2 regions of the Gorillibacterium sp. CAU 1737 genome follow, and region 2 is predicted to be linked to the other one. Evidence: riboswitches for the same ligand, from Rfam matches in the RefSeq annotation. Region 2 holds a riboswitch; the other holds the start of a gene.
The links. A riboswitch is a leader RNA that binds a small molecule or an ion and turns the genes downstream of it on or off. The one in region 2 is predicted to bind thiamine pyrophosphate.

Region 1 (6,573 bases), on a different contig from region 2:
CTTCAAGTCGGCCTGGATGCCGGCGCCGCCCCCGCTGTCTGATCCGGCGATGGTGAGGGCCTTGACCGGCCTCATCGGAGGATCCTCCCCTGCTCTTGCACCTGTTCCGGGGTGACCTGCGCGAGCTGGTTCAGGAATTCGATCTGGAAGCTGCCCGGCGCGTCTTCTGCCAAGCTCGCGTAAGCTTGCTCTGCCGCTACGCCATAATAAGTAACCGCCTCCAGCGCTGCTTCAACGGGGTCGTCCTGTCCGACCGCGAGGAAGGCCCCGACGACGGCGCTGATCAGGCAGCCGGTCCCGGTGACGCGGGTGAGGATCGGATGGCCGTTCACGGCGACGACGATTCGATCTCCATCGGAGACGACATCCTCTGCTCCGGTAATGACCACGACCGTGCCCAACTCCTTGGCAGCGCGTGCCGCCAATGCCCGCACATCCCCGCTGCCTGAGCCGGCATCGACGCCCTTGATCTCCCACGGCTCGCCGATGACATTGGCGATCTCCGCGACATTGCCGCGGATGGCGGCCAGCTTCATGGAGCGCGCCAGCGTGCGGGCGACCTCGGTGCGGTACGGCGTTGCGCCGGCTCCCACCGGGTCGAAGACAACGGGCACGCCATGCTCATTGGCAGAACGTCCGGCGATCTGCATCGCCTCGACGGAGGCTTTGTCCAGCGTGCCCATGTTGAGCACGACGGTCCCTGCGATGCGGGCGACGTCGGCGACCTCCTCGACTGCGCTCGCCATGAACGGCGAGGCCCCAAGCGCGAGCAGACCGTTGGCGGAGAAGTTCGCTACGACGATATTGGTAATGTTGTGAACGAGCGGATGAACCTGGCGGATTTTGGCAAGATAACTCATGGATGATTCCTCCTTGGGATGTGAGTTGGAGCGTGTCTGCAAACACGCTCTGGTTAGAGCTGGGTATAAGCATCCTTCGCTTGCAGGCTGTCGGGGATGAGCTGGTTCTCGCTGAGCCAGCGGTGGACGGCTTCCCAGGAGGCTGGATCCTGGGCGCCGAAGGGGGCGCTTTTCTCCGTCATAAGCGGAAGAAGGAGCTCCAAGCTCTTTTCCTCGATCTCTTTGTCCAGGGGAGAGGATTGGTCTTCGTGCTTCAGCAGGATATCGAGCGCAGCCCCAGGGTTGCTCTCTACTTCCTTCTGGGCTTCCTGCAGCGCGGCGAGAAGGCGAGTGAGGGCATCCTTTTTGCTGGTTACGGTGTTATCGCTCGCCAGAAGCACGAGCTCGCTGTAATCGGGGACCCCGTACTGCGTCGGGTCGATTGCGCTCACCGGGTGGCCTTCCTTTTCCAGAAGAAGCTTCTCGTGATTGACAAAGCCCCCCATGATGGCATCCGTCTGCTTGGTGGCGAGCGCCGGAATGAGGCTGAAGCCGACGTCCGTAAGGGTAACCTTGCCGGGATCGCCCCCATCGGCTTTGACCATCGTCTTCACCATCGCTTCATAGAGTGGGATGGAGGAGAAACCGACGGTCTTGCCTTCCAGCTCCCGAGGGCGGGTGATGCCGCTGTTTTCAAGCACCATCAGGTGGTTCAGCGGATGGCGGACAACGGATGCGATGGCTTTGACGGAGATGCCTTCCGCCCGTGCCAGAAGCACCTGCGGCTGGTAGCTCAGGGCAAGATCGATTTTTCCTGCGGCTGCGAGCTTGAGGGCATCGTTCGTGTCGGAGGGCATCTCCAGTTTGACCTTCAAGTTGTGCTTGGCGAAAATACCCTTCTCCTCTGCTACATAGAGGAAAGAATGCACGGCGTTCGGGTACCAGTCCAGCATGAGCGTGAGTTCATCGGCTTTGGATGCCGCGTCTTTCTTGCTATTGCCCATGGAACAGCCGGTGATGAACACCAGCACAAGGGCGATCACGAGTGCTCTTGGGAAAAAAGGATGAGTGCGACGAATCATTTCAGGTTCCTCCTGTTGACGAATTTGGTTTCCAAGCGGGCAATGAGCGAAAAGCCGAGAATGCCGAGGACGGACAGCAGCAGGACAGCAGCGAACATCTCTGCGGTGTGCAGGTTGGCCGACATGCGGCGGCTGTAATACCCGAGTCCGGCACTGCCCCCGAGCCATTCCCCGATGGTCGCGCCAACTACCGAATAGACGGCGGCTAGCTTCAGTCCGGAGAAGTACGCGGGCAAGGCGAATGGAACGCGGACCTTAAGGAAAATTTCACGGCGAGTCGCCCCCATGGCGCGCAGAAGCTCGACGTAGGCGGAGCAATCCCGCGACAGCCCGTCGTACGCTCCTACGACGATGGGGAAGAAGGCGGTAAGGACCGCAATCGCTACCTTGCCTGCAAGCGAGTAGCCGAACCAGAGGATGAAGACCGGGGCAAGGGTGATGAGCGGCAGCGTCTGGCTGATGACGAGCATCGGGTAGAGCGCACGCTCCAGCGGCCGCCATGCCTTCATGCCGGCTGCAAGCAAGGTTCCGCCGACGGTGGAGAGTGCGAGCCCGATCACCACCTCGTTCACCGTAACCGGAAGGTGGGTGGCGAGCAGCAGGCGGCGGTTCTCAAAGAGTGCTCGAAGAATGGCGGACGGTGAGGGCAGGATGTAAGCGGGCACGGCATTCAGGTGCGCTGCGAGCTCCCACACGGCGGCAAGCAAGGCTGCCAGGATTAGAAAGGGGCCGTATGCTTCAACGCGCATGCGCATGCCGCTTTTCCGAAGGCCGGATGGGTGAGGAGAGCAGGATGTTCGCGCTGGTCGAACAGGTCGAGTCGTCCGTGTGCCTCGTGTCAGTCGAGTTCTCATGGACGCAACCGCCTCTCCAGCTCTTCCCGCAGCTTCACGAATTCCGGTGTGAACCGGTCATCGGGGGAACGGGGACGAGCGAGCGGAACCTCCGTCTCGCTAAGCCCTCCCTCGTTCCCGTTTAGGATCAGGATACGGTCGCTGAGCAGAAGTGCCTCCTCCAGGTCGTGCGTGATGAAGAGCACGGTCACCCCAAGCTCTGACCAGAGGGAGAGCAGCCAGCGGTGCATGTCCTGTTTGGTCAAGGCATCGAGTGCGCCGAATGGCTCGTCGAGGAGGAGCAGAGGCCGACCGGTGGCGACCGTTCGCAGGAAGGCTGCGCGCTGCCGCATCCCGCCGGACAGCTCCTCCGGGTAGGAGTCCCGCTCGGTCCCGAGCCCAAACCGCTCCAGCAGAGCCAGGACGCGGTCGGGAGAGTAAGCGGATGCGTGATTGGCCTCCAGCTCCCCGGGAAGCAGGCAGTTGGCGAGGATGGTTCTCCAAGGCAGCAGCAGATCCTTCTGCGGCATGTAGCCGATATGTCGGAGCCTCTCTTTTGCTGGAACCGGGCCTGCTTCGTACAGGGAAAGCTCACCCGCATCCGGCTCCAACAGTCCGGCAATAAGCTTGAACAAGGTGCTCTTGCCCGCTCCGCTCGGGCCGATCAAGGAGACAAAATCCCCGGCCTGCAGGGAGAAGGATAGCTCCGACAGAACGGGCGGTATTGTTCCGGGTTGAAAGGAATAGGAAATCCGATGGACGTCAAGCATTTGAGACAACAAGATGACTCCTTTCTCCAAAGAGGGGAACAGCCGCGATGAGGATGGAGCTTTGAGCACAAAAAAGACCCGTTCGGTCCCAAGAGGGAAACGAACGGGTCGGGAATTCGCCATAGAATCATAAAAGGTTAGACAGGCGACAGATCCGGTCCACTCACTTCCCTCCGCTGGTATGATCCAGTTCAGGTTCCAAGGGTCCGGAGCTCCATTGCTCCATCTCAGCCTATTGGCCCCCCTAGTGATGTTAGCCCCACTATAACACATCTTTTTCCTTTGTAAAGTTTCCGTTTCCAATTTCCTCTTGGAGAACGAATCCCGAATCAAGCGAGATCATCCCGATTTTTCGTGGTATACCGGGAAAAATGAATAAAATGAGCAAAAAAAATCGTAGAATCAAACATTTTCTCGTTAATGTTTTGTTTTTTGCTTATTTATCTGTATAATAGATGTATAAAACAAAGAGAAGAGGGAGGGATTCTATGGATCACTTGGTGTTTGAAGTAGGAACGGCCCTGCTCCTGGTCGCGCTTGCTTCCTTGCTAGCCAACAAACTGAAATTTTCCATTATTCCATTTTTGATCGTCCTTGGAATGGTGGTTGGGCCGCATGCGCCCAAGATCGGGATCTTTGACTTTCGGTTTATCGAGAGCCAGCCGTTCATCGAATTTCTAGGCCGAATCGGAGTATTGTTCCTGCTGTTTTATTTGGGGCTGGAATTCTCTGTGTCGAAGCTGATAAAATCAGGACGTAACATCGTGTTTGGCGGCAGTGTGTACGTGCTGCTCAACTTTGGTCTCGGCATCGGGTTTGCCTATCTTGCCGGATTCCCGTTTAACGAAATGCTGATCATCGCCGGGATGATGTCAGTCTCGTCCACCGCGATCGTGGCCAAGGTTCTCGTCGATCTTAGGCGTACCGGCAACGCGGAGACGGAATTGATCCTGGGCATGATTTTGTTCGATGATATCTTTCTTGCGGTATTCCTTTCGGTGATGTCCGGGCTTCTGCTCGGGGGAGCGACCTCCGTCGGAGGCGTGCTCGTCTCGGTTGCCATCTCCGTTGGATACATGCTGCTGTTCTTCGTGATCGCCCGCTTTGGGCCGCCGGTGCTAAACCGCCTGCTTAACATCACGTCGAACGAGATCTTCATCATCGTGGTCTTTGCACTCTTGTTCTTCGTCGCTGGTTTTTCCGAGACCCTGCACGTCGCGGAAGCCATCGGGGCGCTCCTCTTCGGGCTGGCGTTATCCGAAACCGAGCACAGCAAGCGGATTGAGCATCTTGTGGTGCCGTTCCGCGACTTCTTCGGAGCTGTCTTCTTCTTCAGCTTCGGGCTCGGCATCGATCCAAGAACATTGGGCAGTGCGGTTGGCCTCGCCCTGATCGCCGTTGTGTTGACGATCATCGGCAACGTGGTTTCCGGCATGCTTTCCGGGCGCAATGCGGGCTTGTCGCATAAGGCGTCGACAAACATCGGCCTCACGGTCATGGCCAGAGGAGAGTTCACGATCATCGTGGCGAACCTCGGCATCTCGGCGGGACTGATGCCCATTCTACGTCCGTTGTCGGCGCTCTACGTGCTGATCCTCGCGATCCTCGGTCCTTTGCTTACGAAGGAATCGAAGCACGTATACCGTTTCCTCGACCGCATCTTCAAATGGACCAAACGGAAATCGCAGGATTCTCCCGCTTCTCAACCGTGAGAGCAGGACGAAGCCAACCCCACTATCTGATAATGGAGGAAAATCACTATGGGAATTATTCGTGAGTCCGAACTGCCGGGCTTGGGGAAAAAATATCAACTCGAAGCCCGCTCCGGTGATAAATTGGTCATCGTCATCCATGACGACGGACGGCGCGAGCTGTTCCATTACGACGACCATGATCCGGAGGAGAGCATCTCGCTCGTCACGCTGGAGGATCAGGAGGCTCGTCAGGTGGCGGCCATCATCGGCGGCATGACCTACAAGCCGAAGGCGCTGGAGAACATTGAAGTGACGCTCGAAGAGCTGGTCATCGATTGGTTCAAGCTGGAGGCCTCCTTCAAAAGCGTAGACAAAACGATTGCCGAGCTCGACGTTCGGGCGAAGACCGGCGCAACGGTGCTGGCCATTATCGGCAAAAACGGGCAAAAGATCAATCCGGGCCCGGAGGATCGCCTCGTTGCGGGCGCGACCATCGTCATCGCGGGAGAGCGCAAGCAGATCCGCCTGCTCAAGGAACTGCTGCAATTCGGATAAACGCGTCGAGCGGAGCAGGTCTCTGTCGACGGGCGGAAGATCGGCGTTTGGCTTCTCCTTGGGGAGGGGCCGAACGGCCGATCTTTTTTCATGCGGCAGGGTTTTGGCATCCGGTTCTCGAACTGCTAGTATCAGAAGCTTTGATACGTGCGTGTCCGTTTGTCAGGATCGCAGAGAAGGAGATGCCCATGAGTCGTCTTAACCGCAAGCCGGGTCGAGCTGTCTTGCTCTCCGGGGTTTGCTTCACCCTCCTGCTGAGTGCAGGCTGCGGGAAAAAGCCGCTGACCGAAGCCACGGCTTCCATTCCGCCCCTGACGTCCCCCGTTGCCACCGCCACGTCCAGCGCCGAACCGACGGTGCTCCTGCCCTTCCGCCAGTCGCTCACCGGACTTCCTGCTGCGGATAAGAGCTTGGCGCGCGCCGTGCTCGTCACAGTAGAGAATTCGCCGGCCGCCCGACCTCAAACCGGCCTCGATCAAGCCGATCTTGTGTACGAGGTGCTGGCGGAGGGCGAGATTACGCGGTTTCTGGCGATCTACCAGAGTGAACACCCGGAGGTCATCGGACCGGTGCGAAGCATGCGTCCTTATTTTGCCGAGATCGGCGTCGGTCTTGGCGCGATGCTCGTACACGCGGGCTGGAGCCAGGACGGCATGAACATGATGGTCAAGCTGAGGGCGGACCACTTGGATGGCGTGTATGCCGACGGCGCAACCTTTTGGCGCTCCAAGGATCGCAAGGCCCCTCACAACCTCTACACCTCTTGGGAAAAGATTCAGCAGGGCGCGGCTCGGCATAAC
Region 2 (6,573 bases):
ACGAATTCGGGATGAAGCGGCAGCTCCTCCAAGCGCGGTCTGGCAAACGGCACCTGAATTTCGCGGAGAATCGTGGTCGGCTTGTTCGAGAAGACGTAGACGCGATCCGACAAGAGCAACGCCTCGTCGATGCTGTGGGTGATGAATAGCACGGAGCGTTTCTCCTCCTCCCACAGATCGAGAAGCCAGCGCTGCATGTCAAGCCGGGTCAGCTCATCCAGGGAGCCGAAGGGCTCGTCCAGCAGGAGCAGCTCCTGCGGACTGAGCAGAGCCCGGATGAACGAAGCCCGCTGCTTCATCCCGCCGGACAGGACATGGGGGTAGCTTCTCGCGTACTCCCCAAGGCCCGCGCGAGCGAGCCACCGTTCGCTCTCCTTCCGTGCTTTCGCTCGGGACTGACCCGCTAGTTCGCGGGGCAAAATCACATTATCTCGAACTGTTCGCCAAGGCAGAAGAGCATGCTGCTGCGGCATGTAGCTCACATGCCCTACCTTGCCTGTAATTTCTTGCCCTTCGAGCCGGATGTGACCCGAAGTGGGCTGCAGCAACCCTCCGATGAGATGGAACAGCGTGCTTTTCCCGGACCCGGAGGGCCCGATGATGCTGACGAACTCTCCTTTCGCCACGTGGAGGTGAATGTTCGCCAGCACTTCTTCCTCCTGCTTGCGTTCCCGAAAGGTCATGCTCAGGTCGGTTATGGTTAAGTAGGCGGAGGAATCCTCTGCTCCCGAGAATGCCGATGGGTTCATCTTCTCTCCTCCTCTCGGCTGCCGGATGATCGGACGATCAGCTTCTCCGCCAGGGCTACCAGGGAGAAGAGCAGCATGCTTGCGATGATGACCGCGAAGATCGAAACGAACATTCGATCTGACCGATAGGTAGCCTTGGCGCTCATCATGAGGACGCCGATTCCCATCTCCGCCCCCATCCATTCGGCAATCACCGCTCCCATGACGCTGTAGGTTGCCGAGATCTTCAACCCGGAGAACAGCGAGGGCAACGCATGGGGAAACTCCAGCTTGAAGAACTGCTGGGCGCGGCTGGCTCCGGACATGCGGAAGTAATCCAGCATTGATGCGTCGGTTCGGGCGAAGCCGCCCAAGAGCGCAACCGACACCGGGAAGAAGCAGACCAGCGTGATCAGAATCATCTTCGGCAGCAGCCCGAAGCCAAACCAGATTACGAGGAGCGGCGCAAGCACGATGGTGGGAATGTTTTGCGTCATGATCAGCAGCGGGTAAAATCCGGCTTTCATACCGGGAATCGCATGCAAGAGACAAGCGACCACAACGCCAACCAACGAACCGATGGCAAACCCAAGCAGCGTGATGCCGAGGGTTGATTCCAGATTGTCAAAGAGACGGGAATAGCTCGCCCGCCCCTCGCGGAAGATGGCGAGCGGGCTAGGGAGAATCCAACTCTTCGTCCCAAAGAACATGACCGCCGCCTGCCAAAGCAAGAGAAATCCTGCGAGCACCCCGAGAGGCGGCAGGATTCCCTTCATCCAACGGACAGCTCTCATCCGTCGTACTTTTCCGTCAGCTTTTCAATCGATGCCCCTGCCGGATTGTGATAGATTTTCACCTGGGAGATGATGCTCGGGCTTCCCATCTCTACCATCGCATCGTTCATTCGTTTAACAACCGCCAGCATTTCCTCAAAGGAGCCTTCCATCGTCGTCTCAAGCGGACCTACCCGGTGCTTGATTCCCGCTTCCTGAATGATCTCAATGGCTCGATCCACGTAAGGGATCACATCTTCCCCGTTCGGGGTCTTCGGAATGATTTGAATGGATAACAACGTATCTGCCATGCGTTAGTTCCCCTTTCCTTGACCGGGCAGGAAGTCGTTCGTGAAGGCTGCCGCGGGATCAAATGGCTTCTCTAGAATCTTATGCTCCGTCATCCAGTCGGCATAGCCCTTATAGACGTCCAGCTTCTGAATTCCCCATTGCGAGGCATCCGCCTGGTATTGCTTGCTGATCCATGCCTGGCTCGCCTTAACCAGCTTCTCGTCGAGGTCCGGCGCTCCCTTGAGCAATTGCTCAGCCGCATCTTCCGGATGGGCGATAGCATAGTCATATCCCTTCGCCGTAGCCGCCATAAACGCCTTAACCGTCTCCGGGTTTTCCTTGATCATCTTCTCGTTGGTGAGGAGAAGCGGCGTGTAATAGTCGAGCTGCGGCGAGAAATCCTTCATGTAGATCATATCGATCGGTTCATTCCGAAGCTCGGCTTCAACACCGGTCCAGCCATAGTAGATCCAGGAAAAATCAACATCCCGCTTCACTGCCGTAAAATAGTCGGCGGAGCCGATGTTGATCACCTTGACCGAGCTCGGGTCTGCGCCGTCCGCCTTCATCAGTGTCTCCAAAATGGCGGTTTCAGACGGGCCGCCGAAGCCGCCGTACGTCTTCCCGGCAAAATCCTTCGGAGATTTGATGTTCTTGGATACCGGAGCAGCAAAGCCGGAGGTGTTGTGCTGAATGACTGCCGCCAGGGACACCAGCGGGATGCCTTCCGTACGGGCATACGTCAAACCCTCTTGATAGCCGATGCCAAACGGAACTTCCCCCGAAGCCACCATGCTGTCGGCCCCTGCTTCTCCCGGTTGAATGATCTTCACGTCAAGGCCTTGCTCTTGATAGTAACCCTTCTCTTTCGCAACGTATAAGCCCGTGTGGTTGGTGTTCGGAGTCCAGTCCAAGACGACCTTGATCTCCTTAAGCGGCTTCTGACTTGCCGAAGATGAACCGGCATCGTCCTTGGCTCCGCATGCGGACAGCGCCACCATGAGCGCTAAACCTGCAGCAGCGGTGGTCATGATTCTTTTTGACATAGAAATTACCCCTCTCCCTCTCGATCTCTCTCAACCGTTCCCTCTGATGGTGATGAAGCTTGGGCGTCGAGGGGCATTCGAAAAACAACGCCGGCAAGGGCTTGGCCGCTCTTTCCTTCCGATAATTCGCACAAAAAAACCGTGCGGAATAACCGGACGGTTTGCGTACCCCTGCTATTCTCTACGCTGGCATTACCCAGATCAGATTTCCGGTCAGCGACATGCGGTCGCAATCTCAGCCTGACGAACTCAAGCTCCCGGTGGCTTATGAGATTGTAAAATGGAATGATTCTACCATAGCTCTTTTTGAAGAAAGATGCAAGTGTTTGAATGAAGCTTTAGGCAAGCATGGATTTGTTGATCCACAAGCCTTCTTCCAGATGGGACGGAGACAAGGGGCGACTGATGAAGTAGCCCTGTGCCAGATCGCAGCTCCATGATGTAAGGGATTCCATCTGCTCCTCCGTCTCGACGCCTTCGGCTACCACCTTCATCTCCAGGTTATGAGCCAAATGGATCAGCGTCCCGATAATCAAGCGATCCTTTTGCTCCCGCATCATCTCCTGAATGAACGAACGATCAATTTTGAGCGTATCGAAGGGGAAATGCTTCAGGTAGCTCAGGGACGAATAGCCGATCCCAAAGTCATCGATGGAAATCCGCACGCCGAGGTCCTTCAGCTCCCGCAGAATGCGCATGGTACGGTTCGTGTTCTGCAGCAAAATGCCTTCGGTGATCTCCAGCTCCAGGTATCGAGGGGATAGCCCGGTCTCATACAAGACCGTGCGGACGGTGTTCACGATATCATCACCCTGGAACTGAACGGAGGAAAGGTTGACCGACATCGAAATCGGCGGGTAGCCGAGCTTTTGCCATTCGACACTCTGCCGGCACGCCTCTCTCAGCACCCATTCCCCGATTGGAATGATGAGCATGCACCGCTCCGCTTCGGGGATAAAGCGGGTTGGCGGTACCTCTCCCAGCTCCGGGCTATCCCAACGGATGAGGGCTTCCACTCCAATGATGGCTCCTGCATTCAAGTCGAGCTGAGGCTGATAAACCAGCTTGAATTCCTTTTTCTCGAGGGCTTTTCGGAGATTGGTCTGCAGCGTCAAGCGATCCTCGATGGCTTTCTGAAGCTCCGCGCTGTAGAGGCAGTAACTGTCGCCTCCCGAATCCTTCGCTTTGTACATGGCGGCATCCGCGTTCTTGACGAGTGTCTGCGAATCGGTGCCGCTGTCGGGAAACAGGCTGATGCCGATGCTGGTGGTGATGTACACATCCTGCCCGTTAAGCACGAACGGCGAGGAGAGCGCTTGTCGGATCATGCGCGCCACCCGGTTGCAATCCTCCGGTCCTTTAACGTGTGAAAGCAAGACGGTAAACTCGTCCCCGCCCAAGCGGGAAATGAAGCTTGCACTCTGGACGGTTTCGAGCAGCCGCCGCGAGACCTGAACGAGCAGATTGTCTCCACTCAGGTGACCTTGTGTATCATTAATATTCTTAAATTGATCCAGGTCGAGATAGAGCATGCCGAAGCCGCCGCCGGTTTCCTCCGCTGTTTGGATGAGTTCGCTCAGCTTCTTGTAGAAGTAAGCGCGATTGGGCAAGCCGGTAACGGAATCAAAGTAAGCCATGCGATGGATGATGCGTTCCGCTTCCTTGTCCGCTGTGCGATCCTTGGCGATGCCGTATCCACCAACGACTACGTTGTCGACGATGGTAGGGCCGCTTGTGATGTCAAATTCGCGCAGCATCCCGTTCTTGTGATAGATGGTTAACGGGAAATGCTGGGGAATTCCACTCTGCATCTGCATGATTTTCTCTTGAAATCGGTCCAGCTCGAGAATATGTAAAGCCTGGTCAAAGGGCTTGTCCAAAACCTCGGATTCCTTATAGCCCAGAATGGTTTCCAGCATCGGATTCGCGCTTGTTAGCCGGTGTTCGTTATCGAGGGTAAACACCAGATCGGGATTTTGTTCAAACAATGACTTGTATCGCTGATTGCTTTCTTCCAGCAAGCGGTTCTGCTTGTTCAAGGTATTCGTGTAGCGATTAATGATCATCAGGATGATGATGGCAAACGCAATTTCAACCAACTGATTGAAATAGAGTTGCTGCATGATAATCTTAAGAAACATGGTCATTCCCAAGAAGAACGGCAGCAATAATTTGATAAAGCTCTTAAATTGGAATCGTCTGTTCGGGATCTTCAACGACCTCTCTATTGCCCAATTAAACCCGACGCTGCTCAGCTCATAGACGGTGTAACATAGGATAGCGTGCAGAATTCGGTATGGATCAGGGATATAAAAAGTCGCATAATAGCTGATGGTTACGGAAATATAAAACATCCCGATGTTGCAAATAAACCGAAACCAATTGATCTTCCGCTTATTTGGAGAATACACCACAAAGAAGGTTAACAACCCGCTGATGATAGCGATCAAGCTGGCTCCAATTCCGTATTCGATTAAAAGGAACAAATTGATAATGCCATTTCCGACGAAGGCAGCACTTCCCGACAGCACAATGGGAACAAGCTGAGCGAAGCTGGCAAGCACAACAAAAGGAACGATCAGCTTCCAATCGCCGTCCAAGGCCAAGTAGTAGATGAAGTGTATGATTCCCGCAATCCCAATAACATAAAGGGTATTGGTGAGTTTGTTATTATCTTTCATAGCGCCTCTTTTTAAGGGAAATTGATTTTTTCTTATTATCGCAGATTCCATTCTCTTTTTATAGAGAAAAGTAAAGAATCAGGCATAAATGCCTGATTCTTCTTTTTTACGGCCCCCAAATGATAGCAAGCAACGAGATGAAATAGTTCAACATTGGAATGTCAACCCCTTATATGAAGTTTGGTAGTACAACCCCATTATACTCGACCAAAAATTTCCTAACAAGTGACCGTTCGGTATAATTTTACATATTATCCATGCGCTTGTATTTTGCTTTCGAGCTTATTTCAAATTCTCCGGGTTCAACACTTCGAGTTCGGGAATCACGAAACGGCCGTCCTTGCGAATCAGCTTGTCATCAAACCAGATCTCGCCTCCGCCGTACTCCGGGCGCTGAATGGAGACCATGTCCCAGTGAACCGAAGAATGGTTTCCATTGTAGGCATCGTCGTAGCAAGCGCCCGGCGTAAAGTGGAAGCTGCCGTCGATTTTCTCGTCGAACAAAATATCCTTCATGGGCTCGCGGATAAACGGATTGACTCCGATGGCGAACTCTCCTACGTACCGGGCACCTTCATCGGTATCGAGAATTTTGTTCAAGCGTTCCGTATCATTCGCCGTCGCATGAATGATCTTGCCATCCTTGAACTCCAGGCGAACGTTCTCGAAGGTAAAGCCGTTGTAAGGAGTAGGCGCATTGTGCGTAATAACCCCGTTCACACTGTTGCGCACCGGAGCAGTGTAGACCTCTCCGTCTGGAATGTTCATTTCTCCGGAGCACTTGATGGCACCGACCCCTTTGATCGAGAAGGTCAAATCTGTGCCCGGCCCCTTCAGTTGCACCTTATCGGTGCGGTCCATCAACGCCTTAAGCGGGTCCATGGCCTTGGACATTTTGCCGTAGTCCAGCAGGCATACCTTGAAATAGAAGTCCTCGAACGCTTCTGTACTCATGCCCGACAGCTGCGCCATCGACGGCGACGGGTACCGAAGAACAACCCATCTTGTTTTCTTGATCCGGGTTTCAAAGTGAACCGGCTGCATGTAGAGAGCG

Region 1: it holds a riboswitch for thiamine pyrophosphate, as region 2 does, so the genes downstream of both, AAFN83_RS13320 (ABC transporter ATP-binding protein) here and AAFN83_RS04090 (ABC transporter substrate-binding protein) in region 2, are expected to answer to the same signal.

The regions. Positions count from the first base shown of each region.
Region 1 is NZ_JBDQQO010000005.1:358,518-365,090, forward strand. It holds partial or broken gene thiD (bifunctional hydroxymethylpyrimidine kinase/phosphomethylpyrimidine kinase) at 1-75, opposite strand, end outside; gene thiM (hydroxyethylthiazole kinase) at 72-860, opposite strand; gene AAFN83_RS13310 (ABC transporter substrate-binding protein) at 914-1,921, opposite strand; gene AAFN83_RS13315 (ABC transporter permease) at 1,918-2,670, opposite strand; gene AAFN83_RS13320 (ABC transporter ATP-binding protein) at 2,772-3,524, opposite strand; TPP riboswitch at 3,676-3,780, opposite strand; gene AAFN83_RS13325 (cation:proton antiporter) at 4,013-5,236, shown strand; gene AAFN83_RS13330 (cation:proton antiporter regulatory subunit) at 5,285-5,773, shown strand; gene AAFN83_RS13335 (DUF3048 domain-containing protein) at 5,962-6,573, shown strand, end outside.
Region 2 is NZ_JBDQQO010000001.1:880,349-886,921, reverse strand. It holds gene AAFN83_RS04105 (ABC transporter ATP-binding protein) at 1-749, opposite strand, end outside; gene AAFN83_RS04100 (ABC transporter permease) at 746-1,522, opposite strand; gene AAFN83_RS04095 (thiamine-binding protein) at 1,519-1,812, opposite strand; gene AAFN83_RS04090 (ABC transporter substrate-binding protein) at 1,816-2,838, opposite strand; TPP riboswitch at 2,999-3,109, opposite strand; gene AAFN83_RS04085 (putative bifunctional diguanylate cyclase/phosphodiesterase) at 3,177-5,519, opposite strand; gene AAFN83_RS04080 (aminopeptidase) at 5,802-6,573, opposite strand, start outside.